2 regions of the Bacillus sp. Bwzl_19 genome follow, and region 1 is predicted to be linked to the other one. Evidence: riboswitches for the same ligand, from Rfam matches in the RefSeq annotation. Region 1 holds a riboswitch; the other holds the start of a gene.
The links. Region 1 has a riboswitch for S-adenosylmethionine ahead of ACW5MY_RS08450 (phosphoadenylyl-sulfate reductase). Riboswitches for the same ligand answer to the same signal wherever they lie in the genome.
Positions count from the first base shown of each region.

Region 1 (16,172 bases):
TATCTTATCGCTCTTTTTATTATTATTGCCGACCAATTGACCAAATGGCTTGTCGTCAGCCATATGGAATTGGGACAAAGCATACCTGTCATCGATCAGGTGCTTTATATCACTTCTCATCGCAACACGGGAGCGGCATGGGGGATTTTAGCCGGGCAAATGTGGTTTTTCTACGTCATTACCATCGCCGTGATTATCGGAATCGTTTATTACATACAGCGTTATGCAAAAGGGCAGATGTTACTCGGGATTTCTCTCGGCTTAATGCTGGGAGGTGCGGCCGGAAACTTTATTGACCGGGCGGCGCGCCAGGAAGTGGTGGATTTTATTCATGTCATCATCGTGAATTATCAATATCCGATTTTTAATATCGCGGATTCATCACTGTGCGTCGGTGTGATACTTTTATTTATTCATATGCTGTTTGACAGCGGGAAAAAGAAGGAGCAATAACATGAATCAATTTGAGATAACCGTTCAGCCTGAACAAAAAAGCGAACGGATTGATAAATTTTTGGCTTCAACAGGAGAAAACTGGTCACGCACTCAAGTGCAGCAATGGGTAAAAGAGGGATTGGTATCCGTTAACGGCAAATCCGTCAAAGCCAATTATAAAATGCAGCCCGGCGATCAGGTAAACGTCACCATTCCTGAACCGGAAGAACTGGACGTGCTTGCAGAGCCGATGGACTTGGACATTTACTATGAGGACCAGGATGTCTTGGTTGTGAACAAACCGCGGGGGATGGTCGTACACCCGGCGCCCGGCCATGTGACAGGGACGCTTGTAAACGGGCTGATGGCTCACTGCAATGACCTTTCCGGTATTAACGGCGTAATGCGCCCGGGAATCGTCCACCGGATTGATAAGGATACTTCCGGCCTGTTAATGGTCGCCAAAAACGATATGGCGCATGAGTCACTCGTTAACCAGCTCGTCAATAAAACCGTGACCAGAAAGTACACAGCGGTTGTTCACGGAGTGATTTCACACGATGACGGAACGATTGACGCTCCGATCGGAAGGGATAAAAAAGACCGTCAAAGCATGACCGTAACAAGAGAAGGCAGCAAAAACGCCGTCACGCATTTCCACGTGCTTGAGCGTTTTCAAGATTTCACGCTCGTAGAGTGCCGTCTTGAGACTGGGAGAACGCATCAGATCCGCGTCCATATGAAATATATCGGATTTCCTTTGGCGGGCGATCCGAAGTACGGGCCGAGAAAAACGGTTGATTTCAACGGCCAGGCGCTGCATGCCGGAATATTAGGCTTTGATCATCCGCGGACGGGCGAATACATGGAGTTTGAAGCGCCCCTTCCTGAAGATATGAAAAAACTCATTGAACTTTTGAGAAATAGTCATTGACAGCGAGTTTCTTTTCTGAAATAATAAAAACAAGCTGAATAGATTCTTTAACACAGTCCAGAGAGGCTGAGAAGGATAACGGATAGGACAGAAGAGATACGTGTGTGTCTTCGTCCTGGAAAGGAACCCCTCTATGCTCTGGCAGGAGGGGTTTTTTCTTCTTATATACGAATGGAGAGGTGTCACGAGTGAATCAAAAAGCTGTTATTCTCGACGAACAGGCCATCAGACGGGCGCTGACAAGGATAGCCCATGAAATGATTGAACGGAATAAAGGAATGAATGACTGCATTCTTGTAGGGATTAAAACAAGAGGCATTTATTTAGCAAAGCGGCTGGCCGAACGGATTGAGCAGATTGAAGGGAATCCGGTCACCGTGGGAGAAATCGATATTACCCTTTACCGTGACGATCTGACGAAAAAAACGAGCAATGAAGAACCGCTTGTAAAAGGTGCGGACATTCCGGCCGATATTACAGATCAAAAGGTCATTGTGGTTGATGATGTGCTTTATACCGGCCGGACGGTGAGAGCGGCGATGGATGCACTCGTTGATGTCGGGCGGCCGTCATCGATACAGCTTGCCGTGCTTGTCGACAGAGGGCACCGGGAGCTGCCGATCAGAGCGGACTATATCGGGAAAAACATTCCGACCTCAAAAGCTGAAAAAGTGATGGTTCAGCTGAGCGAAGTTGATCAGACTGATATGGTCGCCATTTACGAAAATGAATAATCACCCTTTTTAAATGCATTCCAGAGAGTTTGCGAAGAGGATTTTAAAACACAAAGCCGGGCGGATCGACGCGGCCGGGTTTTGTATGCCTCTTTGCAATAAAAGCAAAGAGGTTTTTTTATACCATTTGAAAGTCAACCGGGAGGAAACACGCCATGAGTAAGAAAAAAGTAAACCTGGGAGTCAGGGACGTCCCCAATCCATTGTCTTGGCTGTCATTCAGCCTGCAGCATTTATTCGCCATGTTCGGCTCAACCATTCTCGTGCCGAAACTGGTCGGGATGAGCCCGGCAGTCGCGCTTGTCACAAGCGGAATCGGAACACTCGCTTACCTCTTGGTGACAAAAGGCCGGATTCCCGCTTATCTCGGCTCATCATTCGCTTTTATCTCACCGATTATCTTGGTGAAAGCGACGGGGGGACCGGGGGCTGCCATGGTCGGCGCTTTCCTGGCGGGAATTGTGTACGGGCTGATCGCGCTCCTTATCAGGCAGCTTGGAACGGGGTGGCTGATGAAGCTGCTGCCGCCGGTGGTCGTAGGGCCGGTCATCATCGTCATCGGACTCGGACTGGCAAGCACAGCCGTCAATATGGCAATGTATGCCGATCCGAATGCGAAAGAACTCGTCTACAGTCTGAGGCATTTCAGTGTAGCCGGTGTCACCTTGGCAATCACCATTATCTGCGCCATCTTTTTACGGGGATTTTTAAGCCTGATCCCGGTATTGATCGGCATTATAGGCGGCTATCTGTTTGCGCTGACACAGGGAATCGTCAATTTCCAGCCGGTCATTGATGCAAAATGGTTCGCCGTTCCTGAATTTATCATACCTTTCAAAGACTATACGCCGTCAGTGACATTGGGCATTGCGGCTGCGATGGTGCCGGTCGCTTTCGTGACGATGTCAGAGCATATCGGCCATCAAATGGTGCTGAGTAAAGTTGTCGGACAGGATTTCATTAAAAAGCCGGGGCTGCACCGCTCCATAATGGGGGACAGTGTTGCGACGATCATCGCTTCGTTAATCGGCGGCCCGCCGACGACAACGTACGGCGAAAACATCGGTGTACTGGCAATTACAAGGGTTTTCAGCGTCTTTGTCATCGGCGGCGCGGGTGTGATTGCGCTGTGCTTCGGATTTATCGGCAAAGTTTCAGCGCTGATCAGCTCTGTTCCGTCCGCAGTTATGGGCGGCGTTTCCTTCCTGCTCTTCGGAATCATCGCCTCCAGCGGCTTGAGAATGCTGATTGACAACAACATTGATTATGAAAACAAGAGAAATTTAATTATCACATCCGTCATCCTCGTGATCGGCGTCGGCGGTGCTTTCATTCAAGTATCAAAAGGCGGGTTTCAAATATCCGGCATGGCGCTTGCGGCAATCGTGGGAGTCATCCTGAACCTTATCCTGCCGCACACAAATGATGAAGACGCGGACGCAGCAGAACAACAAAATCATATGTAAACCTTTTAAAGAAAGTCCAGAGAGGCTTGGAAGGGTTATAACGGGAAGAAGCTGTACGCTGCTTCTCTCTTTAACCGCACCCCGAGTCTGTAGGCCGGGGTGTTTTTTTACGGCCTTCAATCGGAAACGGAGGAGAAAAAAACATGAATCATTTAACGGCGATGTCTGAACTGAGCACGGCTGAAATTACAGAATTGCTGCGTGAGGCAAAAGCGATAAAAGAGGGAACAGAGTGCCCCGATCTCTCGGGAAAATTCGTTGCGAATCTGTTTTTTGAACCAAGCACGAGAACGCGGTTCAGCTTTGAAGTGGCGGAAAAAAAGCTCGGTATGAACGTGCTCAATTTAGACGGCACGAGTACAAGCGTTCAAAAAGGCGAGTCTTTATACGACACGATCAAAACACTGGAAGCAATCGGAGCGGACGCCTGCGTCATCAGGCACAGCACGGATGAATATTACAAGGATCTGACTGGCAAAGTAAATATTCCGATCTTAAATGCGGGCGACGGCTGCGGCCAGCATCCGACCCAATCATTGCTCGATCTAATGACGATTCAAGAGGAATTTGAGAATTTTCAGGGTCTGACCGTTTCCATTCATGGCGATATCAAACACAGCAGGGTGGCAAGGTCAAATGCCGAGGTGCTGACAAGGCTCGGCGCACGCGTGCTGTTTTCTGGTCCGCCGCAATGGCAGGATGAGAACAACTCCTTCGGCACCTGTGTTCAGACGGATGAAGCCATACAAGCTTCAGATGTCGTCATGCTGCTCCGCATTCAAAATGAAAGACATCAGACAGAAGCGGACCAAAAAGGCTACCTGGAAGCATACGGGCTGACCGCAAAGCGTGCGGAAAGCATGAAGCGGCATGCCATCATCATGCATCCCGCACCGGTAAACAGAGGGGTCGAAATTGACACAATATTAGTGGAATCCGGAAAATCACGAATATTTAAACAAATGGAAAATGGTGTGTATATCAGAATGGCAGTCTTAAAAAGAGCACTGCAAACCAATGCGAAAAGGGGAGAAGCGGCTTATGTCTTATCTCATTAAAAACGGCTGGATGTTAAATGAACAGGGAGAAAAAGTGGCGCAGGATATCCGGGTAACAGGAGAAATCATTGCGGAAACCGGCATACTGACGGCAAAAGACGGGGAAACCGTGATCGACGCTTCCGGTCTGTTCGTCTCACCGGGGCTCGTAGACCTTCATGTACACTTCAGAGAACCGGGCGGTGAGAAAAAAGAAACGATTGAAACGGGCTCTAAAGCTGCGGCGCGGGGCGGTTTTACCACTGTCGCCGCCATGCCGAATACAAGGCCCGTGCCGGATACGAAGGAGCAGATGGAATGGCTGCAAAACCGGATCAAAGAAACCTCATCTGTCCGGGTTCTTCCTTACGCTTCGATCACGATCAGACAAACCGGCGAACAAATGACAGATTTTGAGGTGCTTCATGAAGCCGGCGCATTTGCTTTCACCGATGACGGCGTCGGCGTTCAGACTGCCGGAATGATGTATGAAGCAATGAAACGGGCGGCTTCAATGAATAAAGCGATTGTCGCTCATTGTGAGGATAACTCACTGATTTACGGCGGAAGCGTACATGAAGGTGCTTTTTCAAAAGCGAACGGCCTGAATGGCATACCTTCCATTTGTGAAGCGGTACATATCGCTCGTGACGTGCTGCTGGCGGAAGCGGCGGGCTGCCATTACCATGTGTGTCATATCAGCACGAAAGAATCCGTCAGAGCCGTAAGAGACGCAAAAAAAGCGGGAATTCGCGTGACAGCCGAAGTGTCGCCGCACCATCTGCTGCTTTGTGACGAAGATATCCCAGGGCTTGATACCAATTTTAAAATGAATCCGCCGCTTCGCAGCAAAGAGGACAGAGCGGCACTGATTGAAGGGCTATTGGAAGGCACGATTGATTTCATCGCCACTGACCATGCGCCGCATACCGAAGAAGAGAAAAACACGGACATGAAGCTTGCGCCTTTCGGTATCGTCGGTTTAGAAACAGCCTTCCCGCTTCTGTACACACACTTTGTGAAAAGCGGATCGTGGACGCTGAAGCAGCTGGTTGACTTCATGACGAAAAAACCTTGCGAGGCGTTCGGTCTTCCGTACGGAACGCTTGCACCGGGCGCGCCGGCTGACATTACCCTGATCGACCTGGAAAAAGAAGCGGCAATTGACAAAGATACATTTTTATCTAAAGGAAAAAATACGCCATTCAACAAGATGAAGTGCTTCGGCTGGCCTGTCGCAACGATGGCTGGCGGGAAGCTTGCATACGAAGAAGGGAGACTCGTCAAATGAAAAGAAGACTAGTGCTGGAAAATGGAGCGGTATTTGAGGGGGAAGCATTCGGGAGCCTTGAGCATACCGCCGGTGAAGTCGTATTCAATACGGGAATGACCGGTTATCAGGAAATTTTATCAGACCCTTCCTACTGCGGGCATATCGTGACGCTGACGTATCCTCTGATCGGCAACTACGGGATTAACAGAGATGACTTTGAATCCATTACTCCTTTTGTAAAAGGGCTGATCGTAAAAGAATTGTGCGAGCTGCCATCCAACTGGAGATCGGCTTACACGCTTGATGAGTATTTGAAGATGAAAAATATCCCCGGCTTACAAGGGATTGACACGAGAAAGCTTACAAGAATGATCCGCACGGCAGGTGCATTAAAAGGAACGTTTGCATCATGTGAGGAGAATGTCGAAGCGGTTCTTGCACTTCTGAAAGAAACGGAACTTCCGAGAAATCAAGTCGCTCAAGTATCAGCGAAAACGGCATATCCGAGTCCGGGCCGCGGAAAACGCATCGTACTCGTTGATTTCGGCATGAAGCATGGCATCTTAAGAGAATTAAACAAACGAAAATGTGATGTCATCGTTGTGCCGTACAATGTAACGGCGGAAGAAGTGCTCCAGCTGAAGCCTGACGGCATTATGCTTTCTAACGGACCCGGAGATCCGAAAGATGTGCCGGAAGCCATTGAGATGATAAAAGGCATACTCGGGAAGGTGCCGTTATTCGGAATCTGCCTCGGCCACCAATTATTTGCACTGGCATCAGGAGCGGATACGGAAAAAATGAAATTCGGACACAGGGGCTCCAACCATCCGGTTAAAGAGCTTGCGACCGGGAAAGTCGCTTTAACCGCCCAAAACCACGGATATACAGTCTCTTCTATAGACGAAACAGAGCTTGAAGTGACACATATTGCGATCAATGATCAAACGATCGAAGGACTCAAACATAAAACATTGCCGGCATTTACCGTTCAGTACCACCCTGAAGCTTCACCGGGGCCGGAAGATGCCAATCATTTATTTGACAGATTCATCGACTTGATCGAAACAACTGAGAAAGAAGGGGAAGCGGCATGCCAAAACGCGTAGACATTAAAAAGATATTAGTGATCGGATCAGGCCCGATTATTATCGGACAGGCGGCGGAATTTGATTATGCGGGCACACAAGCGTGTCTGGCTTTAAAAGAAGAAGGTTATGAAGTCATTCTCGTCAATTCAAATCCGGCAACGATTATGACGGATACGGAAATGGCCGACCGGGTATATATCGAACCGCTGACGCCGGAATTTCTCACGCGTATTATCAGAAAAGAACGGCCGGACGCCATCCTGCCGACTTTGGGAGGACAGACAGGGCTGAATCTTGCGGTCGAGCTGTCTGATCTCGGAGTTCTTGCAGAATGCGGAGTGGAAGTGCTCGGCACAAAGCTGTCAGCCATCCAGCAGGCGGAAGATCGCGACTTGTTCCGTACGCTGATGAATGAGCTGAATGAACCGGTGCCCGAAAGTGAGATTATCCGCACTTTGCAGGAAGCCGAGGAATTTGTCAGCCGGATCGGGTTTCCGGTTATCGTCCGCCCCGCTTACACATTAGGCGGAACGGGCGGCGGCATCTGCTCAAATGAAGCGGAATTGAAGGAGATCGTCGAAAACGGATTAAAACTAAGCCCCGTTCATCAATGCCTTTTGGAAAAAAGCATCGCCGGTTACAAAGAGATCGAATATGAAGTCATGAGAGACAGCAGAGATCATGCGATCGTCGTCTGTAACATGGAAAATATCGATCCGGTCGGCATCCATACGGGCGACAGCATCGTCGTTGCTCCGAGTCAGACGTTGAGCGACAGGGAATATCAGCTTTTGCGCAATGTTTCATTAAAGCTGATCCGCGCACTCGGCATAGAAGGCGGCTGTAATGTTCAGCTCGCGCTGGATCCCGACAGCTTCCAATACTACATTATCGAAGTGAATCCGCGGGTGAGCCGCTCATCTGCCCTCGCTTCAAAAGCAACGGGTTACCCGATCGCAAAACTTGCGGCGAAAATCGCAGTCGGGCTTTCTCTTGATGAAATGATGAACCCCGTAACGGGAAAAACATATGCGGCTTTTGAGCCCGCGCTTGACTATGTCGTTTCTAAGATCCCGCGCTGGCCGTTTGATAAATTTGAATCGGCAAACCGCAGACTCGGAACACAAATGAAAGCGACCGGAGAGGTCATGGCCATCGGACGCACCCTTGAAGAATCACTGTTAAAGGCAGTCCGCTCACTGGAAGCCGATGTCTATCATCTCGAACTGAAGGATGCGGAAGAGATTTCTGACGGGCTTTTGGAAAAACGGATCAGAAAGGCCGGAGACGAACGGCTGTTTTACCTCGCTGAAGCTTTCAGAAGAGGCTACACGGTAGAGCAGCTTCATGAGTTTTCCGCAATTGACGTTTTCTTTTTGCACAAGCTCTATAAGCTGGTCGCCTTTGAAACAAAGCTGAAAGCGGAAAAAGGCAGCCTCGCCGTCCTTCAGACAGCGAAGGAACTCGGCTTTTCCGACAAATATATCAGCCGGGAATGGAACATGCCGGAACAAGAGCTGTATCAAATGCGAAAAGAAGCAGCCATCAAGCCTGTATATAAAATGGTGGACACATGCGCGGCGGAATTCGAATCAGAAACTCCGTACTTCTACAGCACATATGAGGAAGAAAATGAGTCTGAGGTTACACCAAGAAAAAGTGTCGTCGTCCTAGGCTCAGGTCCGATCCGCATCGGACAGGGCGTCGAATTTGACTATGCGACCGTTCATTCTGTCTGGGCGATCAAGCAGGCAGGCTATGAAGCGATTATTATCAACAACAACCCTGAGACGGTGTCCACTGATTTCAGCATATCAGACAAGCTGTATTTTGAACCGCTGACGGTTGAAGATGTCATGCACATCATCGATTTGGAACAGCCGGAAGGAGTTGTCGTCCAATTCGGCGGCCAGACGGCGATCAACCTTGCGGAAGAATTAAGCGCCCGCGGCGTCAAAATCCTCGGCACATCACTTGAGGATTTAGACCGTGCGGAAGACAGGGATAAGTTTGAGCAGGCGCTTGAGGCGCTGAATGTGCCGCAGCCGCTCGGAAAAACCGCTGTATCGGTGAGCGAAGCGGTCAAAATTGCCGCATCCATCGGCTATCCGGTTCTTGTCCGCCCTTCATACGTGCTCGGCGGCCGGGCGATGGAAATCGTCTATCATGAAGAAGAGCTGCTTCACTATATGAAAAACGCGGTCAAAATCAACCCGCAGCATCCGGTGTTAATCGACCGTTATCTGACGGGAAAAGAAATCGAAGTCGATGCCGTATCTGACGGCGAAACAGTCGTCATCCCGGGAATTATGGAGCATATCGAGCGGGCCGGCGTCCATTCAGGAGATTCAATTGCCGTCTATCCGCCTCAGTCTTTAAGCGAAGACATTAAGAAAAAAATCGAACAATACACTGTAGCTTTGGCAAAAGGACTCAACATCATCGGCTTGCTGAACATCCAGTTCGTACTGTCGCAAGGTGAAGTGTACGTGCTCGAAGTAAATCCGCGGTCAAGCAGAACCGTGCCGTTCTTAAGCAAAATCACAAAGATTCCGATGGCGAATCTGGCGACAAAGGTCATTCTCGGCCAAAAGCTTGCTGATTTCGGCTACAAAGAAGGGCTGCAGCCTGAACAGCAGGGGGTATTCGTGAAAGCGCCTGTCTTCTCATTCGCGAAGCTGAGAAGAGTGGATATTACATTAGGGCCTGAAATGAAATCGACGGGAGAGGTCATGGGCAAAGATTCAACCCTGGAAAAAGCGCTCTACAAAGCGCTGATTGCCTCTGGCATTCAAATCCCGAATTACGGCTCAGTGCTATTGACCGTTGCCGATAAAGATAAAGAAGAAGGACTTATGATCGCGAAGCGGTTCCACGCAATCGGCTATAACATCTTGGCGACGGAAGGAACGGCGGCTTATTTGAAAGACGCCCGGATTCCGGCTCAGGTCGTCGGGAAAATCGGCGAAGAAGGAAAAAATCTCATCGACGTCATCAGAAACGGTGAAGCGCAATTTGTCATCAATACGCTGACAAAAGGCAAACAGCCGGCCAGAGACGGCTTCAGAATCCGCCGCGAATCCGTTGAGAACGGAGTCGCCTGCCTGACATCTTTAGATACGGCCGAAGCCATTTTGCGGGTATTGGAAAGCATGACTTTCTGTGCGGATCATATGCCTGCATCTGAAACCAATCAAAAGGCGGCTGTCACGATATGAAAAAAGCGCATTTGACTGTTCAATCCAATTCGGAAATTGCCGACCAGATCTATAAGATGGTGCTGAAAGGAGAACTTGTCCGGCACTTTACCGAGCCGGGACAATTTCTTCATTTAAAGGTGAGTGACGCGGTCACGCCGCTTTTAAGAAGGCCGCTCAGCATTGCGGACGTCGATTTCGCCGTGAATGAAGTATCCGTTATCTACAGAACTGACGGTGAGGGAACGCGTCTTTTGTCCGAGAAAAAAGAGGGCAGCATGATTGACGTTCTCGGCCCTCTCGGCAACGGATTCCCCGTCCGGCGGATTGAACCCGGCAAAACCGCGCTGTTAGTCGGAGGCGGAGTCGGGGTTCCGCCTTTGCAGGAACTGTCAAAGCGCCTGACGGAAAAAGGCGTAAACGTCATTCACGTGCTTGGGTTTCAATCAGCAAAGGATGTTTTTTATGAACAGGAATGTCTCGCGTACGGAGACACCTATGTGGCAACGGCTGACGGGACATATGGAGAAAAAGGATTTGTCACTGACATCATCCGCGAAAAGCAGCTCGAATTCGATGTCCTGCTCAGCTGCGGTCCGACACCGATGCTGAAAGCACTGAAGCAGCAGTACGGCCATAAAGAGGTTTATCTCTCGATGGAGGAGCGGATGGGCTGCGGCATAGGGGCCTGCTTCGCCTGCGTGTGCCGTACGGGCGAAAGCGATACATCATATGTGAAAGTCTGCCTTGACGGGCCGGTATTTAAAGCTGAGGAGGTGGCGCTGTAATGTTAGAGGTGAATTTGCCGGGTCTCCGATTGAAAAACCCGATCATCCCCGCTTCCGGATGTTTCGGTTTCGGAAAGGAATATGCCGGATTTTATGATTTATCATGCCTCGGAGGCATCATGATTAAAGCCACTACGAACGAAGCGCGTTTCGGAAATCCGACACCGAGAGTGGCGGAGACAAGCGCGGGAATGCTGAATGCCATCGGCCTGCAAAATCCCGGACTTGAGCATGTACTCAAACATGAGCTGCCTTGGCTTGAACAGTTTGACACGCCGATTATCGCAAACGTCGCCGGTTCTCAGGTGGAAGACTATAAAGAAGTGGCCGAGCACATCAGCAAAGCGCCGAATGTGCATGCGCTTGAACTTAACATTTCGTGTCCGAATGTCAAAACGGGCGGGATTGCTTTTGGCACTGATCCCGCCATGGCGGCCGATCTGACAAAAGCGGTGAAAGAAGTTTCCGCAGTGCCTGTATATGTGAAGCTTTCGCCTAATGTCGCCAACATAACCGAAATTGCCAAGGCGATTGAAGCAGCCGGTGCTGACGGCCTGACGATGATTAATACACTCGTCGGGATGAGGCTCGATCTTAAGACAGGACGGCCGATTTTAGCAAATAAAACGGGCGGACTGTCAGGCCCGGCAATCAAACCGGTCGCCATCCGGATGGTATACGAAGTCAGCCAGGCCGTTCAAATTCCGATTATCGGGATGGGCGGCGTCCAGACCGCGGAGGATGCACTGGAATTTCTTCTTGCCGGGGCGAGTGCTGTTGCAGTCGGCACGGCAAACTTCGTCAATCCGTTTGTCTGCCCGGAAATCATAGAACAGCTCCCTCGTGTGCTGCGCCAATACGGCTTTCAATCTGTAAGTGAATGCATCGGAAGGAGCTGGAAGCATGAAAAACAACCTGCCCATCATCGCGCTTGATTTTGCATCAGGGGAAGAGACTTTAGCGTTTTTAGATTTGTTTGAAAAGGAAAGGCTGTTTGTCAAAACGGGGATGGAACTTTTTTATCAGGAAGGCCCGGCCATCATTCACCAATTAAAAGAACGGAATTGTGACATATTTTTAGATTTGAAGCTTCACGATATTCCGACTACAGTCAATAAAGCGATGAAACGGCTTGCCGGCCTCGGCGTTGATCTCGTCAATGTCCATGCAGCGGGAGGCGCACGGATGATGCGCGCGGCTCTAGAAGGGCTTGAAGAGGGCACGCCGAGAGGCAAAAAACGCCCGTCTTTAATTGCAGTCACCCAGCTGACCAGCACTTCAGAGCAGATGGCGAAGGAAGAGCTTCTGCTGCAAAAGCCGCTTTTAGAAACGGTTGTTCATTACGGAAAAATGGCGGAAGAGTGCGGGCTGGACGGAGTGGTATGTTCGGTTCATGAAACAAAAGCCATTTATGAAGCGGTCCGGCCGTCATTTCTGACAGTCACGCCCGGCATCCGCACCGCTAGTGACGCATCTGACGATCAAGTCCGGACGGCGACTCCGTCATTTGCGAAAGAAAACGGCTCGTCAGCCATTGTCGTGGGCCGCTCAATTACAAAAGCGGAAAATCCCGTTAAAGCATATGAAGCAATTAAACTGGAATGGGAGGGTGTTCGCCGATGAAACAAGCTATCGCAAAACATCTATTACACATTGAAGCTGTCTTTTTACGTCCGAATGAGCCATTTACTTGGGCGAGCGGCATTTTATCACCGATCTATTGTGACAACCGTCTGACATTGTCGTATCCGGAAGTGAGAAATGACGTGGCGGACGGGCTCAGCAAACTGCTGAAAGAGCATTTCCCCGAAGCGGAGATGATCGCCGGAACTGCAACGGCAGGCATTCCGCACGCTGCGCTTCTCGCAGACCGTACTGGCGCGCCGATGTGCTACGTCAGAAGCAAGCCGAAAGCGCACGGCAAAGGAAATCAAATAGAAGGCGCCGTTAAAAAAGGGCAAAAAACAGTCGTGATTGAAGACTTGATTTCTACCGGAGGCAGCGTGCTCGAAGCTGCGGCGGCCCTTCAAAAAGAGGGTGCGGAAGTCCTCGGCGTCATCTCCATTTTTACATACGGACTGCCGAAAGCAAGAGAAGCCTTTAAAAAAGCGGGTCTGCCGTATTACTCATTAACGGATTATGACACGCTGATTGAAGTGGCGCTAGAAAACGGAACGATTCATTCAGATGACGTTGAGAAACTGAAATCATGGAAACAGAATCCCGAGTCAAAAGATTGGTTTAAAAAATAATAATAATAAAAACAGGCCTCAGGGCCTGTTTTTATTATTCCTATCAAAAAACTCGGGTTGACTTCTGTTAGAATTGTGCTAAAATTTAGTACAAATCTAAAAAGCTTATCAAGAGCGGCTGAGGGACTGGACCGATGACGCCCGGCAACCTGCATGTATTGCAAGGTGCCGCATCCAGAAAAATGCACAGCATTTTGAAGATAAGGGCTATATCGGGTCACTGTCTTTCATTCCGCTGGATTGAAAGTTTTTTTATGAAAAAAAGATTGAGGGATAAGACAACCGGCAGAAAACAACAGCTGTTTGATTGTCTCCGGGAGGAGGAAAGAAAAAATGCTAACGTATGACACATGGGAAGAACCGGCGATTACATTTCCGGAAGACGATTCCTATAAAGGCGCGCTATCCGTTTTAAAATGGGCGTACGGCCACTACGGAGACCAGCTTGTTTACGCGTGCAGCTTCGGGATTGAGGGCATCGTCCTGATCGATTTGATTTCTAAAGTGAAAAAAGACGCGGAAATCGTGTTTCTCGATACGGGCCTTCACTTTAAAGAAACCTATGAAACGATCGAAAAAGTGAAAGAACGTTATCCGGGACTTAACATCATCCTGAAACAGCCCGGCCTTACGCTTGAGGAACAGGCCGAGGCTCACGGGGATAAACTATGGGAAAGAGAACCGAACCAGTGCTGCTTCATCAGAAAAATTCTGCCGTTAAGAGAAGCGCTCGCCGGGCGTCCGGCATGGCTGTCAGGCCTTCGCCGCGATCAAGGGCCGAGCCGGGCGAATACGAATTTCCTGAATAAAGACGACAAGTTTCAATCAATTAAAGTCTGCCCGCTGATCCATTGGACATGGAAAGACATCTGGAGATATACATCCAAGCATGAGCTGGATTACAATATCCTTCATGATCAGGGCTATCCGAGCATCGGCTGTGAACCGTGCACTTCACCTGCGTTTACCGCAGAAGATTTGCGCAGCGGCAGATGGAACGGCATGGCGAAAACAGAATGCGGACTGCATGAATAAAGGAGCTGCAAGATGGAATTAGCCGCTATTTTATTCAGCCTGTTTTTTGCCATGAATATCGGAGCCAGCGGAGCCGCAGCTTCAATGGGAGTCGCTTACGGGTCAGGCGCCGTTAAAAAGAAAACGTATGCGCTGATCATCTGCGCAGCCGGCGTCCTGTCAGGGGCGGTTATCGGCGGCGGAGAAGTCGTTAAGACGATCAGCGGCGGAATCATTCCCGAACAGACAATTACGCTCACCATCGTCTGCATTATTATCGGGGCGGCGGCGCTATCGTTATTCACGGCGAATGTGCTCGGCATTCCGCTGTCGACGAGTGAGGTCACTGTCGGAGCGATTGTCGGTGTCGGCGTCGCATACAAAGTGTTGTTTTTACAGCATCTTCTGGTGATCGTGATCTTTTGGGTGCTTGTTCCGTTTGTCGCATTCTGTTTCACGTTTCTCGTATCGAAGGTATTCAGTTATCTGAATATTCGGGTCGTTTCGAATCGGAAACAGAAGATTTTGGGGATTGTGCTGCTTGTTGCGGGGTTTTGGGAAGCTTTTTCAGCCGGAATGAACAACGTCGCAAATGCGGTAGGCCCGTTGGTTGCGGCCGGCGTGCTCAGCGTGTCCAAAGGGACGCTGTACGGAGGCGTATTTGTCGCTCTCGGCGCTCTGCTATTAGGACGCAAAGTGCTTGAAACCAACGGAAAAAAGATTACGAGATTTTCAGCCGGCGAAGGCATCCTGCTTTCCGGAACCGGCGCGGGGCTTGTCATTATCAGTTCCGTCTTCGGTCTGCCTGTCCCTTTGGCGCAGGTGACATCATCATCAATTATCGGTATCGGAATGGCCAAAAACGGGCCGAACGTTTTTCATAAAGAAGTCGTAAAAACGATGCTCAAAGTATGGGTCGTTTCCCCGTTCTTGTCACTGTCGATTTCGTATCTGCTTGTCTCACTGCTGTTAAAAGGAGATTACTATTCCATCTTTATGATGGCCAGCGTGCTTTTGGCATTTGGCGGAGCCGCCAGTCTGATGAAAGCCATCCGAAAAGAGAAACGCTCTGTCCATGAACAAGGCGGGGGCATCTAACTATTAATCTGAGTTTATTTATCTGTTAACTGGGAGGAATAATGAATTATGAGTTTAGCACCGCACGGAGGCACATTAATTAATCGGGTGAATGAGCAGTATGATCTTACATCCGTTCAAAAAGAAATTGAGCTTGATTTGATTTCGTTCGCTGATTTAGAACTGATCGGAATCGGGGGCTACAGCCCGATTGAAGGATTTTTCACAGAAAAAGATTACGTGTCAGTCGTAGAAAATATGCGATTGGCATCCGGTGCCGTCTGGTCTTTGCCGATCACGCTTCCGGTCGATTCGGAAAAAGCGGCTGAGCTTGCCGTCGGAGACACCGTGAAACTGACTTACGGCGGAGAAACATACGGCGTCGTGGACATCGAAGATATTTATACGCCGGATAAACAAAAAGAAGCCGTTCACGTATATAAAACCAATGATGCCGCGCACCCCGGCGTGAAAAAACTATTTTCACGCGGCGATACGTATGTCGGCGGGCCGATCACATTAATTAAAAAAGCGTCAAAGCAGTTTCCGGAGTTTACGTTTGAACCTGCTGAAACGAGACGAAGCTTCGAAGAAAAAGGCTGGAAAACCATCGTCGGTTTCCAAACGAGAAATCCGGTTCACCGCGCTCACGAATATATCCAGAAAACCGCTCTTGAGACGGTTGACGGCTTGTTTTTGAACCCGCTCGTCGGTGAAACAAAATCAGATGACATTCCGGCGGATGTCAGAATGGAAAGCTACCAGGTGCTGCTCGATCATTATTATCCGAAAGACCGCGTTTTCCTCGGCGTATTTTTGGCGGCCATGCGGTATGCGGGACCGAGAGAAGCCATTTTCCACGCGCTTGTCCGCA
Region 1 is NZ_CM142729.1:1,583,850-1,600,021, forward strand. It holds gene lspA (signal peptidase II) at 1-453, shown strand, start outside; gene ACW5MY_RS08395 (RluA family pseudouridine synthase) at 455-1,369, shown strand; gene pyrR (bifunctional pyrimidine operon transcriptional regulator/uracil phosphoribosyltransferase) at 1,558-2,103, shown strand; gene pyrP (uracil permease PyrP) at 2,259-3,569, shown strand; gene ACW5MY_RS08410 (aspartate carbamoyltransferase catalytic subunit) at 3,713-4,627, shown strand; gene ACW5MY_RS08415 (dihydroorotase) at 4,611-5,897, shown strand; gene ACW5MY_RS08420 (carbamoyl phosphate synthase small subunit) at 5,894-6,988, shown strand; gene carB (carbamoyl-phosphate synthase (glutamine-hydrolyzing) large subunit) at 6,973-10,188, shown strand; gene ACW5MY_RS08430 (dihydroorotate dehydrogenase electron transfer subunit) at 10,185-10,955, shown strand; gene ACW5MY_RS08435 (dihydroorotate dehydrogenase) at 10,955-11,890, shown strand; gene pyrF (orotidine-5'-phosphate decarboxylase) at 11,859-12,578, shown strand; gene pyrE (orotate phosphoribosyltransferase) at 12,575-13,207, shown strand; SAM riboswitch class I at 13,310-13,414, shown strand; gene ACW5MY_RS08450 (phosphoadenylyl-sulfate reductase) at 13,541-14,242, shown strand; gene ACW5MY_RS08455 (inorganic phosphate transporter) at 14,255-15,319, shown strand; gene sat (sulfate adenylyltransferase) at 15,368-16,172, shown strand, end outside.

Region 2 (15,870 bases), 220 kb from region 1:
GAGAGGACCGATGGGGCTTCCGGCGTTAACATCTACAAAAATCATTATCAAAGGAAACGGACAAATCCGCGTATAGTCTTTTTAAGCTTATCCTTGAAAAAGGGTAGGCTTTTTTTGTGCGGGGAGATTGACGATTCACATTATATTGTGTACAATTAAATTGTAAACAATATGATAGAGGTGAATTCACATGACAAAACCATTATTTACAGCTACAGTATCAGCCGCCGGCGGACGGGAGGGAAAAGTCTCGTCTTCTGACGGTGTGCTGAACCTTGATGTTGCCATGCCGGGAACGCCAAGAGCAAAACGGCTCGAACATGCCACAAACCCTGAACAGCTGTTTGCTGCAGGATACTCTGCCTGCTTTGACAGCGCCCTTCAGCTCGTAGCGAGAAAAGAGCGCCTGAGTATTGAAACAGAGGTCACAGCGCATGTCAGTCTGCTGAAAGATGAAGCAGACCAAGGATATAAACTCGGCGTTACCCTCGAGGTCAAAGCATCCGGCATTAATAAAGAGGAGCTTGAAGCACTTATTCAAAAAGCGCACGGTGTCTGCCCGTATTCAAAAGCGACAGCGGGAAATATTGAAGTAAATCTTCTAGCAGCAGAATAAAAACAAGGATGCCCATTCGGGGCATCCTTATTTTACGTCGTGCAATGTTTTCAAAACCTCATAAAGCGCCTGCTTTACCTGCTTTAATTCCTCTTTTGACAGTCCCGTCTGTTCCAGCATCGCAATGGGAATATCCGCCGCCGTTTTCTGCAAGGCGCATCCTTCATCTGTCAATCTGATCGTCACAGAGCGCTCGTCTTCAGGCGACCGCTTTCTCATAATGATTCCGCGCTGCTCCATCCGTTTCAGCATCGGTGTCAGCGTTCCGGAGTCCAAGTGCAAAAGTTCACCCATCCGTTTTACATTCAGTTCTTCGTGCTCCCATAATAAGAGAAGCGCCAAGTATTGCGGATAGGTCACATTGAGCTTATCAAGCAGCGGTTTGTACCGTTTCGTCATTTCTCTGGAGCTTGCATACAACAAAAAACAAAGCTGATTCTCCAGTTTCATATGTTCAAATTCTTTTTCTGCCATAATTTCTTTCACCAACTCTTTGTTTGTTAACGTTACCCCTATTGTAGCCGAAAAAAGGCACATTTCCTATTCCAATCATGTTTAAAAATATGAGCAGGGGCAATATATACAATAAGCACAATGAGGAGGCTGATAATTATGGCATTATTTACTTCAAAAGCGACCGCAGTCGGCGGACGGTCAGGACATATTAAATCCGAAGACGGAGTGTTGGATTTTGACATCATCATGCCGAATGCAAAAAAAGACGGTGAAACCGGCACAAACCCTGAACAGCTGTTTGCGGCAGGATATGCCGCCTGCTTCGGGGGAGCGCTTGAGCTCGCCGCCAAAAAACAGAACATCGACATGACCTCTGAAATTGAAGGACAGGTCAGTCTTTTAAAAGATGAGAGCGACGGCGGATACAAAATCGGCGTAACGCTCGTCATCGATACAAAAGACCTTGATAAAGAAACGGCGGAGAAGCTTGTACACGCCGCTCACGAGTTCTGTCCGTATTCAAAAGCAACAAGAGGAAATGTTGACGTCAAACTTGAACTCAAATAATGCACGAACGAATATCCCGGATCTTATATCCGGGATATTTTATTAACGAAAACATCAGTAATGATCTCTTCTCTCCCGGAATAAGAATACGATATAGCACTTTAGCATAATGACACCAAGAGAAACGAGGGAGAAATCGATGTCTCTTCCAAACATACCGAACATCACCCCCGACATTACACTCTCCAGATGTGAGACTTTGAACCTCCTTCTTTCATCCGTGGCTCTGGAAGAAATCGGATTATCCCATATTCTGCAGGCGGAAGCAGAAAGAATTCAAACCTTTCTCGGCGCTTCCGGCGATCCCTCTTTAGGGGAATTGTCAGCAATCAATAGAAGCACCGAACGGCTTCTGCGCACCGTCATGAAATCCCAGCTCCTTTTGCAGACGAAACTCGAGGACATTATCTACTTACAGGATTCTGAGGCCTGTATGGATCCGAGCGACCCAAGTCATCCGAGTGACCCGGGCGATCCGGACGACCCAGATGACCCGTGGGATCCGGATGATCCCTGCGAACCGGATGATCCGTGCGACGATTCAAGCGGCCCATGTGATCCGTGTTTTCCGAATCCTTCACCTGAAGATCCGTGTGACGGCCTGTTCTACGGCCGCATTGGCTGCTGTGAGTGCGAGGATTGTGAGGAATGCGGATGGAAGAGGAAAGGCGGGGAGCGTTCATAAAGAAAGAGACGGGTGAAGCATATGCCGTATCCAAGCATCGCAAAAGCGAAACAGACATCTTTTGAAGCCATGCATTGTCTCACGATTGCGCTGTTAAATATATTATCTGTGACCGTTGATAAAAGAAGGGGTTCAAATTACAAGGAAGAAATCAGGCTGTTCTCCGCATTGTGCCGCTGGCAGATGGAAACAGGCGGGCGGCTGTTTTTAATGATCAGCCTGGAAAGAGAGCAGGAGCGGATGTATGAGCGGCACTTTCATGAAATGAAAACAGTGACAGAACGAACAAAAAAATTCATTTCTGAAAGCCCGCGCGAATTCCGGGCGCATCCCATTACGAAGCGGGCGGTCAGGCAGCTTCAGGAATGGCAGGAATGGAATACAGCTTCATCTGCCGAACCTGCCGTCAGATGGGTGAGACCTGTCATCGTAACGATGAACGGCACTCCTGAACGGCCTTGGTTCAATCGACAACTCCAAAAGCGGGAAAGGTGAGAAAATGAGCGGAAATGCTGAATGTAAACTGACGCTTTGCATGATTGTAAAAAACGAGGAGAGATATATCTCCCGCTGTTTATCAAGTGTACAAGATATTGCTGATGAGATTGTTATCGTAGACACCGGATCACAAGATAATACAAAAGATATCTGCAAAAGCTTTCAAGCCAGAGTGTTTGATTTAGAATGGGAGAATGATTTCGCAAAGGCGAGAAATTACGGTCTGCAGCATGCCGAAGGGGATTGGATTTTAATGCTTGACGCGGATGAAGAGCTCGATCAGGAGACGGGCCGCTTTTTAACTTCGCTGCTTCATGACGAATTACCGAGCCGGGGCCTTTTGAAGATTATCAATTATACGGGAAAACAGCTGGATGAAAATGAAGCCTTTGAAAGCATGCAGCCGAGACTGTTCCGCAATCATGAAGGCCTTTTGTATCAAGGCAGAATTCACGAAAATATCATGTCTTCCAATGAGGAAGAAAACAATACTTTTTTTACGCTTCCTTGTGTGATTCATCACTACGGCTATTTGGAGCAGGAAGAAAAGATCAAACAAAAACATAAACGGAATATCAGCATTTTAAATGAAGAGCTTTCAGAGGAAACTCCTGATCCGTGGCTTATTTATCATTTGGCAAGTGAATGTTACAGAATAAAAGACTATGAAAAAGCATTACATCTTGTAAACGGCTCAATTTTTCAATTTTTAAGTGAAAACCGAATGCCTCCGTCTCTCTTGTATAATTTAAAATATACAATATTGCTTGAGCTCAAACGGTATGAAGAAGCCGAGCAGGGGATTGAAAAGGTGCTCAGGCTTTATCCTGATTACAGTAATCTTCATTATTATAAAGGTCTTGTATTATATCATCTGGAGAAGTACAGAGCGGCAATCAAAGCATTTGAAAACGGGACACGGATTGAAGAGGAAAACCCTGATCACTTAATTTTAAAAGGAGCCGCCGATTTCAGAGCTTTTTATTATATGGCGAAATGTCATGCTGAATTAAACCATGATATGACGGCCATCGCTTACGCCAAAAAATCTGTGAAATCTAATCCTCAATATAAACCCGCACAAGAACTTCTGTCTCAATTAAAAAAGGATCAGCGGACAAACGCCTGATCCTTTTTTTGCATGTTCCATTAAGATAATCGAATGATGTTTAATGCTGCACCGACACTCCCTCCAAGCAATGTCGCCGCACCCAATAATCCGAACAGCTGGAGCTGGATGGTGCTGTCTGCTGCCAAAGTCACAATGAAGGAGTTATTGAAGTTTGCCAATGACGCGACCGGTGCAATAATTGAACTTGTAAATGGAGTGCCGTTAATCAAGACCCGTGAACTGACAAGCAGGCCGGCCGTTAAATTAATATGGTAGGAGATATAGTATCGTCCTGCCGGAGCAACGGTAAACACAGTATTTGCAGCATTAGCCGTAATATCTGCGGAAAGGTTTTGATCATTCGGCAAGGAAATGGTTGTGCCGCCGACAACAACTGCGACAATACCGCCGCCCGTAACGCCAGTAATCCCGGTCGGTCCAGTGGCTCCGGTAACGCCGGTGATCCCGGTCGGCCCGGAGCCTCCGGTAGCGCCAGTAAATCCAGTCGGTCCAGTGGCTCCGGTAACGCCAGTGCCTCCAGTCGGCCCGGTGGCTCCGGTAGCACCAGTGATTCCAGTCGGCCCAGTGTCACCAGTAACGCCAGTAATCCCGGTCGGTCCAGTGTCACCAGTAACGCCGGTGATTCCAGTTGGCCCGGTGGCTCCGGTAGCACCGGTGATTCCAGTCGGCCCGGTGACACCCGTAGCACCAGTGGCTCCGGTCGACCCAGTGTCACCAGTAACGCCGGTGACTCCAGTCGGTCCGGTGGCTCCAGCAGCACCAGTGATTCCGGTCGGCCCAGTGGTTCCGGTAACGCCAGTGCCTCCGGTCGGTCCAGTGGCTCCGGTAACGCCGGTGACTCCAGTCGGTCCGGTGGTTCCTGTAACACCAGTAATCCCGGTCGGCCCGGAGCCTCCGGTAGCACCAGCTGTTCCTGTCGCGGCTAAAAGTGTATAGTCAGCTGAAGCTCCAGGGGTTCCCGCCGGGCTGTTTACGTTTGCGACGTAAGAGCTGCCGTTGAACGTAACGGTCTGTCCGGCAGTATACGAAGGAGCGGCGAGGGGATCAAACGGCACGATGCCCTGCAGTCCGGCGCCGGTAACACCAGTTGGCCCGGTCGGCCCTGCGGCGGCAAGCAGTGTATAGTCCGGCGATATCCCGGGGATGCCTGAGGGGTTATCGATATTTACGACATAAGAAGCACCCTCATACAATACAACCTGCCCCGCCGTATAAAAAGGTGCAGCCGCAGGGTCAAAAGCTGTCAGTCCTGTCAATCCGGCTCCTGTAGCGCCCGTTGGTCCAGTCGGCCCGGTCGGCCCTGCGGCAGCTAAAAGCGTATAATCGGCAGACGTATCCGGAACCCCGGCAGGCGAAGCTGTGTTCACGACATAGGAGCTGCCGTTATACAGGACAACCTGCCCGGGTGTATAAGTAGGGGCAATTAACGGATTAAAAGCGATAATCCCTTGAAGACCCGCACCGGTGACCCCTGTCGGCCCGGTCGGCCCGGTTGGCCCCGTAGCTCCGGCCGGCCCGATTGCTCCAGTCGGGCCAGTGGGTCCGCCGGCTGGTCCCGTCGGTCCCGTAGCCCCTGTCGGCCCCGCCAGTGTAGGAATATTTGAGATACTGTCCAATTTTGAACCGAGAAGAAGCTCCTGTTTCATTAAGCTGTCAAGCGTATCACGGACGCTCTCGTTCAAGTTCAGAATATCCGCAAGACTTGACGGCGGCCCAGTTAAGCCGGGAATCGTTCCGAGCGCGTATTGGATTTTTTCCCCTTCCGCATTCAGAATATGTGCCATTCCCAGTTCTTCCATAGCAATTGCCGACAGAAGAAGATTAATGGTATCGTCTCTGGAAAGTGTAACGACAGGGGTGATATTCGGTAAATTAGGCTGTGACACAACGTCCCTCCTTATGAGTTGGTTGAAAATTTCTTCATTACGTACAAAGTTTCCCGAAAAAAAGCGTAAAGCAGTACGGTATCAATATATTCACTTGTTCTGTCCAAGTTTCTGAGCCGATTACTTTAATTAGACAATTGCAAACAAAAAAATAAACCTGCGCGCTTTGAGCAGGTTTTTCTAAGGGCACGGTTCACAGCTTGTGTAAATCACACAATCGTCAAGCTGATCTGTTTGAAGCGTCCGGCACGCATCCCGGATCGCTGCTTGATGTCCAATTGTTCACGCTCTCAACTCCAAGTGTGACCGCCCGTTTTAAAAATGAAGTATGCTGATTCATCCCATGTTCCTCCGAGTTGATCGAATGCAGGAAATTAGATCAAATATATACAGAAAGCTTTGGCTATATATCTTGTGCGTTTCCGATAAAAACTTTCTTTTTCATTTCCAGTTTCCTGTATAAAAGTGCAAGAAGCATAGAAGGGATCGTACAAACAATCATTCCGATAAAGGCATACCTAGGTTCGATTTCGTATAGAAAACCTCCGAAAATGGTAAATACCGCTGTGCTCCAGCTGAGCGCCAGCGCGGAATACATGCCTTGGGCTTTCGGGATTTGCGCAGGTGAAATATTCTTAATTAAGTATTTCATAAATGCATAGTGTCCCATCGCGAATGAACATGCATGCAGCGTCTGCGCAATACAGAAAATGATGACATGCGAGAAGGCAAATACCAGTATCCAGCGTACGGTTGCACCAAGCGCCGCCATGGCGAGCAAAGAGCCTGCCGAAAATTGATGAAAGCATCGGTCAGCGATTGCAAAGAAGATGATCTCCGCGATAACGGCGATGTTGATGATGATCCCTATTGCATATGCGGGTGCATGGATTTCTTGCAAAAAGAGATAACCGTAATTGTAGTAAGATGCATGTGCCGCCTGCAATAAGATGACGATTGCGAGCACCAGACCGAAATGTTTGACGCGAAATAAGGAAAGCATGCCCTCTTTTTTTGCGCGGTCTGTTTCCGGCCGTTTTGAAAGAACAGCAGGGGCATGCATAAAGCCGAGGCATACGAATATCAGAGTGCCTAAAAGCAGTGCCCATAAAATCACTTGATCCCCAAACATGCCTGTAAAGACGGACAGGATAATGCCGGCTGACACGAATCCGGCGGACCCCCACTGGCGGCTGGTCCCGTAATCCTTTAACTCGTTATGCTGTACAAGGACGCCGCAAGCGCTGTCTAAAGCAGGCATCAAAGCCGGGTAAAACACATGCAGTCCTAATGTGACAAGAAGCAGGCTTGGGAAAGAATCAGCCGGAATATAACATAAAAGTGCAAGAAACGTACCGATTCTGGCGCCATTCAGTAAGGCTTTGCTGCTGAATTTCCCTGATAAATAAGGAAAGAAAAGTAATGTGGAAATTCCTCTTGCTGTCAGGCCTAAGCTCATAATGAAACTGGCTTCGGATACGGAAATCCCTTTTATATGCACCATCCATCCCGTCCAATAGGGAAGGAAAACTCCCCATGTCATAAAAAAACTAAAAAAATGCAGACTCATCCAGCGATATGCGTTCATTCCCGTTCCTCCTTTAATTGGCATGTTATCATGTAAAGACGTAAAGACAATATGAGATATCTCATATTTTTGGGGTGGAAGATGGAAATTTATAAAGGTGAGAAAAAGCGGCACCACTTAGAAAAACACTCAATCGCGCATTTATTTTCTTTTCCGGCGGAAGAGTATATGGAAGTGCGCGAATATCAGCGGGATGAATGGATGATTCAAGAGGGCATGAGGCCGGATTTCCTGTTTTACGTGATTGAAGGAAAAGCGAAAATATATGTAACCCATCAAAACGGGAAAGTATCGTTAATTAATTTTATCAACAAAAATGATTATATCGGAGAAATGGAACTATTACATGAAGTGTATTACACAAAAGGAATTCAGGCCTCAGCGAAGACTGTTTGTTTTGCTCTGCCGATTGACCGCTGCCGCACGCAATTGCTTCAGGATGCGAAATTCCTGCGTGAATTGGCTAAGTTTTTAAGTATAAAGGCGACACTTATGGCTTCAAAGTATTCACAAAGTCTGGCGTTCCCGCTTGAAAACCGGCTTGCCGATTTTATTTTGCAAACGGCTTATGAAGGATTTTATAAAGAGAAGCACATAACGGTTTGTGATTATTTAGGTGTATCTTACCGTCATCTTTTACATGTACTGACGCAATTCTGCCAAAAAGGGTATTTGCAGAAAGAAGGGCGGGGCTATCAAATTAAGCGGCATGATTCGCTGTATGAACTTGCAGAGGCGCTGAAAAATAAGTAACGAGGCAAAAAAAACAGCCATCCGCAAATCAGGGATGGCTGTTTTTTATTATACAAGCTGAGCTTGTTTTTTTCGTGCCTGTTTCGCAGCGTCGACCATATTTTTCAATGCCGCAACGGTTTCTTCCTGCTGTCTTGTTTTCAGTCCGCAGTCCGGGTTTACCCAGAAGCGGTCTGTAGGACACACTTCAAGCGCGTCATCGATAATTTGATAGATTTCTTCAGTAGCCGGCACACGCGGGCTGTGAATGTCGTATACACCGAGTCCGAGGCCTTTTACGTATGGATGTTCTTTCAGGTACTCTAAAAATCCTCCGTGGCTTCTGCTGTGTTCGATTGTAATGACATCCGCGTCAAGATCATTGATCGTATCTACGATATCTTCAAAGTTGCTGTAACACATATGCGTATGAATCTGCGTCTCATTTTTCACAGAAGACGTCGTTAATCGGAATGCTTCTGCGGCCCAAGTTAAATATTCATCCCAATCCTGCGTTTTTAACGGCAGCCCTTCGCGGAGCGCAGGTTCATCGACTTGGATAATCTGAATACCTGCATCTTCAAGCGCTTTAACTTCTTTTCTGAGGGCAAGCCCGATCTGGAAGGCGATTTCTTTTCTTGAAATATCCACGCGCGGGAATGACCAGTTTAAAATGGTGACAGGTCCAGTCAGCATGCCTTTCATATGCTTTTCCGTCAGCGATTGGGCGTAGAGCGTATCTTTTACCGTCATCGGTTCGATAAATTCGACATCTCCGAAAATGACAGGCGGACGTACGCAGCGTGAACCGTAAGACTGCACCCATGCATATTTCGTAAAGGCGAATCCGGCCAGTTTTTCACCGAAGTATTCTACCATGTCCGTCCGTTCAAATTCTCCGTGAACGAGCACATCTAACCCGATTTCTTCCTGAATGTCAACCCAGCGCTTCGTTTCCGCATTAATAAAGGCTTGGTATTGTTCGTCCGTCCACTCTTTTTTTCGCCATTTTTGGCGTGCGCTCCGCACTTCAGCAGATTGAGGGAAGCTTCCGATTGTCGTCGTCGGCAGAAGGGGAAGACCGAGTGATTCATTTTGCAGCGCCAATCGTTCCTCAAAGCTTGCAGGACGGGAGAAATCTTTTTCCGTCAGCTGATTCAGTTCTTCTTTTTGAGCTGAGTTCGCCCCTGTTGCGAAAGCTTTCAGTGCTTTCAGTGCCGCTTTGGACTCTTCGATCTGCGCACTGACGGCCGCTTTGCCGGACAGGAGGCCTTCTTTTAAGACACCGAGTTCCGCCAACTTTTCTTTAGCGTATGACAGGCCGTTCAGCAGATCTTTTTCAAGATGTTCGTCAGGGTGTTTTGCCACCGGGACGTGCAGAAGGCTGCTTGAAGGCTGAATCCATAATTCCTCTATGTCAGCGTGGCTGAGGATATCAAGAGTCGCATCAAGGCGTTCTTCAGCATCGATTTTCCAAATATTGCGGCCGTCAATCACACCCGCTGCCAGCACTTTATCTTTCGGGAAGCCGTGTTTTTTCAATTGCTCCAGGTTTCTGCCTTTATCATGCACGAAATCAAGCCCGATTCCCTGTACAGGATAAGAAACAAGTTCTTCATACGCATCGACCGAATCAAAGTATGTCTGTAAAAGGACGTTCAGCCCTGAAAGCTCTTTTGTGATCGATTCATAGAGTTCTTTTGCGGCGCGGACATCTTCAGAAGAAGCTGTCACAAGGGCTGGCTCATCAATCTGAACCCATTTGACGCCTTCTGCTTCAAGCTCTTTCAGCAGCTGAACATAAAGAGGGACAAGGCGCTTTTGAATCGCTTTTGCTTCTGATTCTTCGTAACCTTTCGCAAGCGTGACAAATGTGTACGGACCGACAATGACGGGTTTCGTTTCCACTCCGAATTCTTCTTTGATCCGGCGGTAGTCGTCAAGCTGTTTGTTTCTCGTCAGACGGAATTCAATGCTTTCGTCATATTCAGGAACGATGTAATGGTAGTTGGTATTAAACCATTTCGTCATTTCACTGGAAACGGCGTCTTTTACACCGCGGGCAATCGCGAAATATGTATCAATGGGGTCCGTAATGCTGCGGAATCTTTTCGGAATCCAGTTAAAGCTGACGGCTGTATCGAGCACATGGTCATAATGGGTGAAATCAGAGACCGGCACAATATCAATATTTTGGTCAAGCTGTGTTTTGACAGCTGATAAGAATAAACCGTCAAGCTCTTTAAGAAACGTTTCTTTATCAGTTTTTCCTTTCCAATAAGCTTCAAGCGCTTTTTTCCATTCTCTGTTCAAGCCGATTCTCGGAAAACCAAGATTCGAAGTTTTAATAGTTGTCATTAAGTCTCCTCCTTTAAGTGAGATGTAACAAAAAAGCCTCTTTCTCATGAGAGAAAGAGGCTTTAACATCAAAATGTAAGCCTCTCTTATCTCTCAGATCACGTCTGATGGAATTAGCACCGTGCCTTAAGAGACAATCGTCTCGGCGCAAAAATCACGCGCCCCATTTCACAATGGAATTACGGTCGGTTGCTGTTGGGGTCAAAAGGCCAATCCCTCGCCCAACTCTCGATAAGAGAAAATATTTCAATTTTTTTGAAAAGTTACATCATTTGTTGGTTATCTTATCAGCTTATTCAGATCACTGTCAATAGAAAATCTCACATTTTAAAAAATTGATGATGTGACAAGCTGATCAATCATTATATGAGAAACATATCAGAAAGACAGCAGCTGTGCCTGTTCGGCTTTTTCCATCAGCACATCAGGCGCGTCTAAATACAGAAATCCGTTCCCGGCCAATGTTTTGGCGATATCCAAGGGAAGGGTCCGCCGCACAAGTTGGGCGTAAACTTCTGCCTCAGAAAGCGTCCGCTGAAACGAGGCCTGTTCAAGCCCTTTTATTAAGGCAAGCGCTCCGCTCACATGCGGGGCGGCCATCGAAGTGCCCGTCAGCTTCCCGTATTTATGGTTGGGAAGGGTGGAGAGAATGTTTTCGCCGGGAGCCACCAGGTCAATCTCTTTATTTACGTTTGAAAATTCTGACGATTTTCGCGCGACTGAGACTGATCCGACGGCAATTACTTCGTTGTAAGCGGCCGGATACGACAGTTCCTCTGTCCGCTCGTCTCCGTCGCCTTCGTTTCCTGCTGCGCAAACGACCAGTACACCGCTTTTTACCGCATTTGTGACGGCTTCTTTCAGTTCAGGCACATCGCTCGGCCCGCCGAGTGACATAGAAATGATATCAGCCTTTTGTTCAACAGCGTAGTTGATGCCGTTAATGATCCATTCGTATTTTCCGCTGCCGTTTTGACCGCCGAGAACTTTCACGATTAAAAGGCTCGCTTCCGGCGCAACTCCCGAAATTCCGCCGTTTGAATCATTGGCGGCAATCGTTCCGGAAACATGTGTCCCGTGTCCGTTGTAATCGGAAAACGCGTCTTCTTTGCCTCCGTCATCATCGGTGAAGTTTTTCCCGCCGATAATCCGGTCTTTCAAATCAGGATGATTAACGTCACAGCCTGTGTCAAGCACTGCGATTTTAATATCCTTGCCTTTAAACCCTTTTGCCCACAATTCTGGCGCCTTAATCACTTTAATACCCTCAGGAAGCTCGTTCACATCCATGATTTGCTCATCCGTGACATAAGGAATCAACCGCATTTCACCATTCATAAAAAAGCCCTCCTTTTTTATGCTTGCGAGTGGATTCAAGGGTGTTGCTACTATTTTATGGCAGAGCCTGCCGCGCGGAAAGAGTCATTTGAAGCATTTTCATAAAAAAGGCGCAATCTATCGCACTAAAAAATTTCAAATAAATGGATAGTTTAACAGCTTTCATTTTGATTCATCACCCGGTAACGCTATAATTGGAAAATGGGAAAGGAGAAGAGGTATGAAGATAAGTGAAGCATTATACGACTATTTTTCAGGACAGGTTGATCAAATTGCGGAAGATTGGATCGAAACGATGGAAGATTCGGATCCGAATTCAATTTATTCTTTGACAAATCCCGTCATCAGAGAAGAACTGAAGGAGCAGGATAAAGAATTTTATCGGCATATTAATAACATGTATATCATGCCGGAAAAAGAATTTTTAGAAGAGTTCGAGCAGTGGGTGATTGAGCTTGCGAAAGACCAGAAGCATCTGGATACTCCCGTCCAGTACGTTGTCCGTGAATTCATGAGAAACCGGAGGCTGTATATCAGTTATTATGACGCGTTTGCCGATGAACATGAATCCGCGTTTGCTGAGGGAGAAAGGAAGAGATGGGAGGATTTAATTGTCCAAGTATTTGATTTTACAATATACAAGTTTGTCGATCATGCCGAGCATAATTCAAAAATGCAGCTGAATGCGCAAAGAGAAATGATTTTAGAGTTAAGCTCGCCGGTTATTACACTGAGCAAACGGACGGCGCTTCTGCCGCTTGTCGGAGATATTGACACGGAGCGCGCCAAATTCATTCTGGAAAATACGCTGAGCACATGTGCGGATCGGCTGATTGAGCATCTGTTAATTGACTTGTCAGGCGTAGTCGTTGTCGATACGATGGTGGCGCACCAGATTTTTAAATTAATTGAGGCGCTGAATCTGATCGGCGTTACGTCCACTTTATCCGGAATCAGGCCGGAAATTGCCCAAACCGCCGTACAGCTCGGTATTAATTTCTCAGATATTACGATCAAATCCAACCTCGCTCAGGCTCTTAATTACCATCAGTAACATACATAACAAAACAGGCTGCCGAATCACTCCGGCGGCCTGTTTTTATAAAAACAACAGTGAAACGAGACAGCTCGCGCCGAATAACAGAAGCACGAGCAGGAAAAAGAACCAATCGGCGCGGCGCACAGTAACCGTTCTGTAAAATGTGCGGTTTCGGCTGCCCGTAAAGCCTTTAGACTCCATCGCGATCGCTGTTCGTTCCGCCTTTCTGATTGCGCCTGCCAAAAGCGGAATGGTGAAGCGTCTGAAGGCGGAGATCTTTCCTTTCAGCCCGGAATCAGACGCCGCGCCTCTGATTCTGTGCGCCTGCCGGATGATCAGGATTTCATCTTTCAGAAGAGGGAGAAACCGGAACCCGGCGATAACGCCGTAGGCAAGCTTCGGCGGGAGCTTACACTGCTGAATCAGACTGAGCATAAACAGAATCGGATCGGTTGTGAAAAGAAACATCATCGACAAAGCGGAAAAACATAAAATACGAAACGCGATAGAAATCCCGAGCGCCGCGTTGGCACTGTTGACGGCAATCGGCCCGAGCTTAAACAGCAGATTGCTTCCGGTTGTCGGGACGTTTCCGAATACGGCGGCGGTCCATAAAGAACCAAAGGCAAGAATGACAAACGGAATCGTAAACAGCAGCCATTTTTTCAGCGGCACGCTTCCCGCCAAGAGGACGCCTCCCGCAATGATGATATAAAACACAGCTGGGGTGTACGGATTATAAATAAACGACAGCATAACCACGCATAACAAAACAGCCGCCGCCTTAATGGACGGGTTAACAGCTTCCAGCCGCACGTTCATTTCTCCGCCTCCTGTCCTGTTTCATCCATTCATACCGCAGCGGCAAAGCTAAATGCGCCCGCTCCGCGGTTCCGATATGATCAGTAAACAAAGAATCGGGAGTTCCGCGGTATACCAGCTTCGTGCCGCAGAGCACAAGGATCGTGTCCGCATAATCTGAGACGAGCTCCATATCATGTGTCACCATCAAAACAGCCGTTCCTTCCTTTTGAATCTCCCGCAGCATCAGCATACACTCACGCGCCGTTTTTGCGTCCTGCCCGAAAGTCGGTTCATCAAGCAGCAAAACTTTCACATTGTGCATAAGCATCGTCGCGACGCTGAGCCTGCGTTTTTGTCCTTGGCTTAAAGAAAACGGATGCTGTGAGGCATGGCGTCTCAGGCCGAACCGGGTTAACAGCTGAAGAGCTTTCTCCTTTGCGGCATTGCCGTCTTCAAAGCCGAACAGCAGCTCGTTAATAACAGAATCTGTGACAAACTGGTGTTCAGGGTTTTGGAAAACATATCCCATCAGGCGCCGCAGCTCTTTTTCTGAATAGGAATCTATCGGTCTGCCGTCTATTTTGATGTCTCCGCTCACAGGACGGATGAGCTTGGCCGCGGCGGACAGGAGCGTGGACTTTCCTGTTCCGTTAGGGCCGGCAATCGCAGTAATTGACCCTTTTTTTACGGAAAAGCTCACATCCTGAAAAATGACATCCGTTCCTCTTTTGCATGACAGCCCGTGAACACTCAGTGCATCCTCTGCCGAAAGCGCGGCGGCCCGGGGGCAGGGAAGAGCCGGTACAGGTTTATGAAACAGGCTTTCTTTGCACAATGTAAAAGGAATGTTGACGTATTTCTGCAATGGGATTACCCGCGGAATCGGAATGCCGAGCCGCGTCAGCTCTTCAAGCTTTGTTTCAAAGACAGCGTCCGTCTCTCCTTCCATCACTATCTGACCGGTTTCGTCAAGGACAATCGTCCTGTCCATCCACGGAACCCAATGATCAAGCTGATGCTCGATTACGAGAAGGCCGAAGTTTCTTTTGGCTTGAAGTTCTTTGATCAGCCGCACAAATTCACGGACGGAATATGGATCAAGCTGTGCCGTCGGTTCGTCCAAAATAATGAGTTCCGGATCCATCGCAATGATACAGGCGAGCGCCACTTTTTGTTTTGAACCGCCTGACAGCGAGGCGATCGTTCGTGTTTTCAGATGAGTGATTTCTAATTTTTCCAAAACGTCATCAATGATGGTATCCATATCTTCTTTTGTATATTGCAAATTTTCCAGACCGAAGGCTATTTCATCTTCAACCGTCAGCATGCAAAACTGCTGATCGGGATCTTGAAACACTACGCCGATGGATGCAACGGCGGGTCCTGCCAAGTTTGAAAGCGGTGTTCCGTTTAAGGAAACGGTTCCCGTTTGAACCGCATCACAGGCTTCCGGGTACAGGCCGTTTAAACAAAGGGCGAGCGAGCTTTTGCCGCATCCGCTCGGTCCGAGCAATAAAGCCCGCTCTCCTTTGCGGAGCTGAAATGACACGTTTTGAAAAATCGGCTTCTCATCCTCATCATAAGAAAAGGTGAGACGGCGGGCTGATAGAAGGGGTTCAAATGCCTGCATCTTGGTTCACCTGTTTCTTTTTCTTCTTCAATTCTTTTCCGAGCGCCATGCCGTTCAGCACTCCCGTGTAAGCCAGCGCATCACTGATTGCTTTGCCGAGAAGGCCGGCAAGAAGCGCGCCTGAGACCAAACGGATGAGAAGCATGACGGTTAATAAACCCGGGTTCAAAACAGAGTATCCGGAAACGAACAAATCATAAATGAAGCTCGTTACAGAAGATCCCATACCGGATAAAAGAAGCACAGGCAGGGTATAAATCCGCCAGCGTGTCGCTAAAAAGACCGCTTCCGCCCCGATTCCCTGTGCGATGCCGATCAGAATCACCATCGGTCCTGACGGATTTCCGAGTAAGCATTCCACAAACGCGGCGATGATTTCAGAAACGAGCGCCGCACCCGGTTTTTGAATAATGTACGCGGCAATCACCGAGACGATAAACCAAATGCCGTAAATCGGTTCGTAGCTCATCCGGCCGAAAAACCCTGCCGCTATATTGCTTGCATGAGTTGATAATAAATAAATGACAGCGAATACAACACT
Region 2 is NZ_CM142729.1:1,365,755-1,381,624, forward strand. It holds gene proA (glutamate-5-semialdehyde dehydrogenase) at 1-76, shown strand, start outside; gene ACW5MY_RS07285 (organic hydroperoxide resistance protein) at 191-616, shown strand; gene ACW5MY_RS07290 (MarR family winged helix-turn-helix transcriptional regulator) at 644-1,153, opposite strand; gene ACW5MY_RS07295 (organic hydroperoxide resistance protein) at 1,229-1,639, shown strand; gene ACW5MY_RS07300 (hypothetical protein) at 1,779-2,324, shown strand; gene ACW5MY_RS07305 (hypothetical protein) at 2,346-2,819, shown strand; gene ACW5MY_RS07310 (glycosyltransferase) at 2,824-3,951, shown strand; gene ACW5MY_RS07315 (BclA C-terminal domain-containing protein) at 3,972-5,840, opposite strand; gene ACW5MY_RS07320 (MFS transporter) at 6,244-7,428, opposite strand; gene yeiL (transcriptional regulator YeiL) at 7,510-8,181, shown strand; gene metE (5-methyltetrahydropteroyltriglutamate--homocysteine S-methyltransferase) at 8,230-10,518, opposite strand; SAM riboswitch class I at 10,602-10,756, opposite strand; gene ACW5MY_RS07335 (S8 family peptidase) at 10,897-11,856, opposite strand; gene ACW5MY_RS07340 (STAS domain-containing protein) at 12,077-12,910, shown strand; gene ACW5MY_RS07345 (energy-coupling factor transporter transmembrane component T family protein) at 12,956-13,717, opposite strand; gene ACW5MY_RS07350 (ABC transporter ATP-binding protein) at 13,692-15,329, opposite strand; gene ACW5MY_RS07355 (ECF transporter S component) at 15,316-15,870, opposite strand, start outside.
Region 2: it holds a riboswitch for S-adenosylmethionine, as region 1 does, so the genes downstream of both, metE (5-methyltetrahydropteroyltriglutamate--homocysteine S-methyltransferase) here and ACW5MY_RS08450 (phosphoadenylyl-sulfate reductase) in region 1, are expected to answer to the same signal.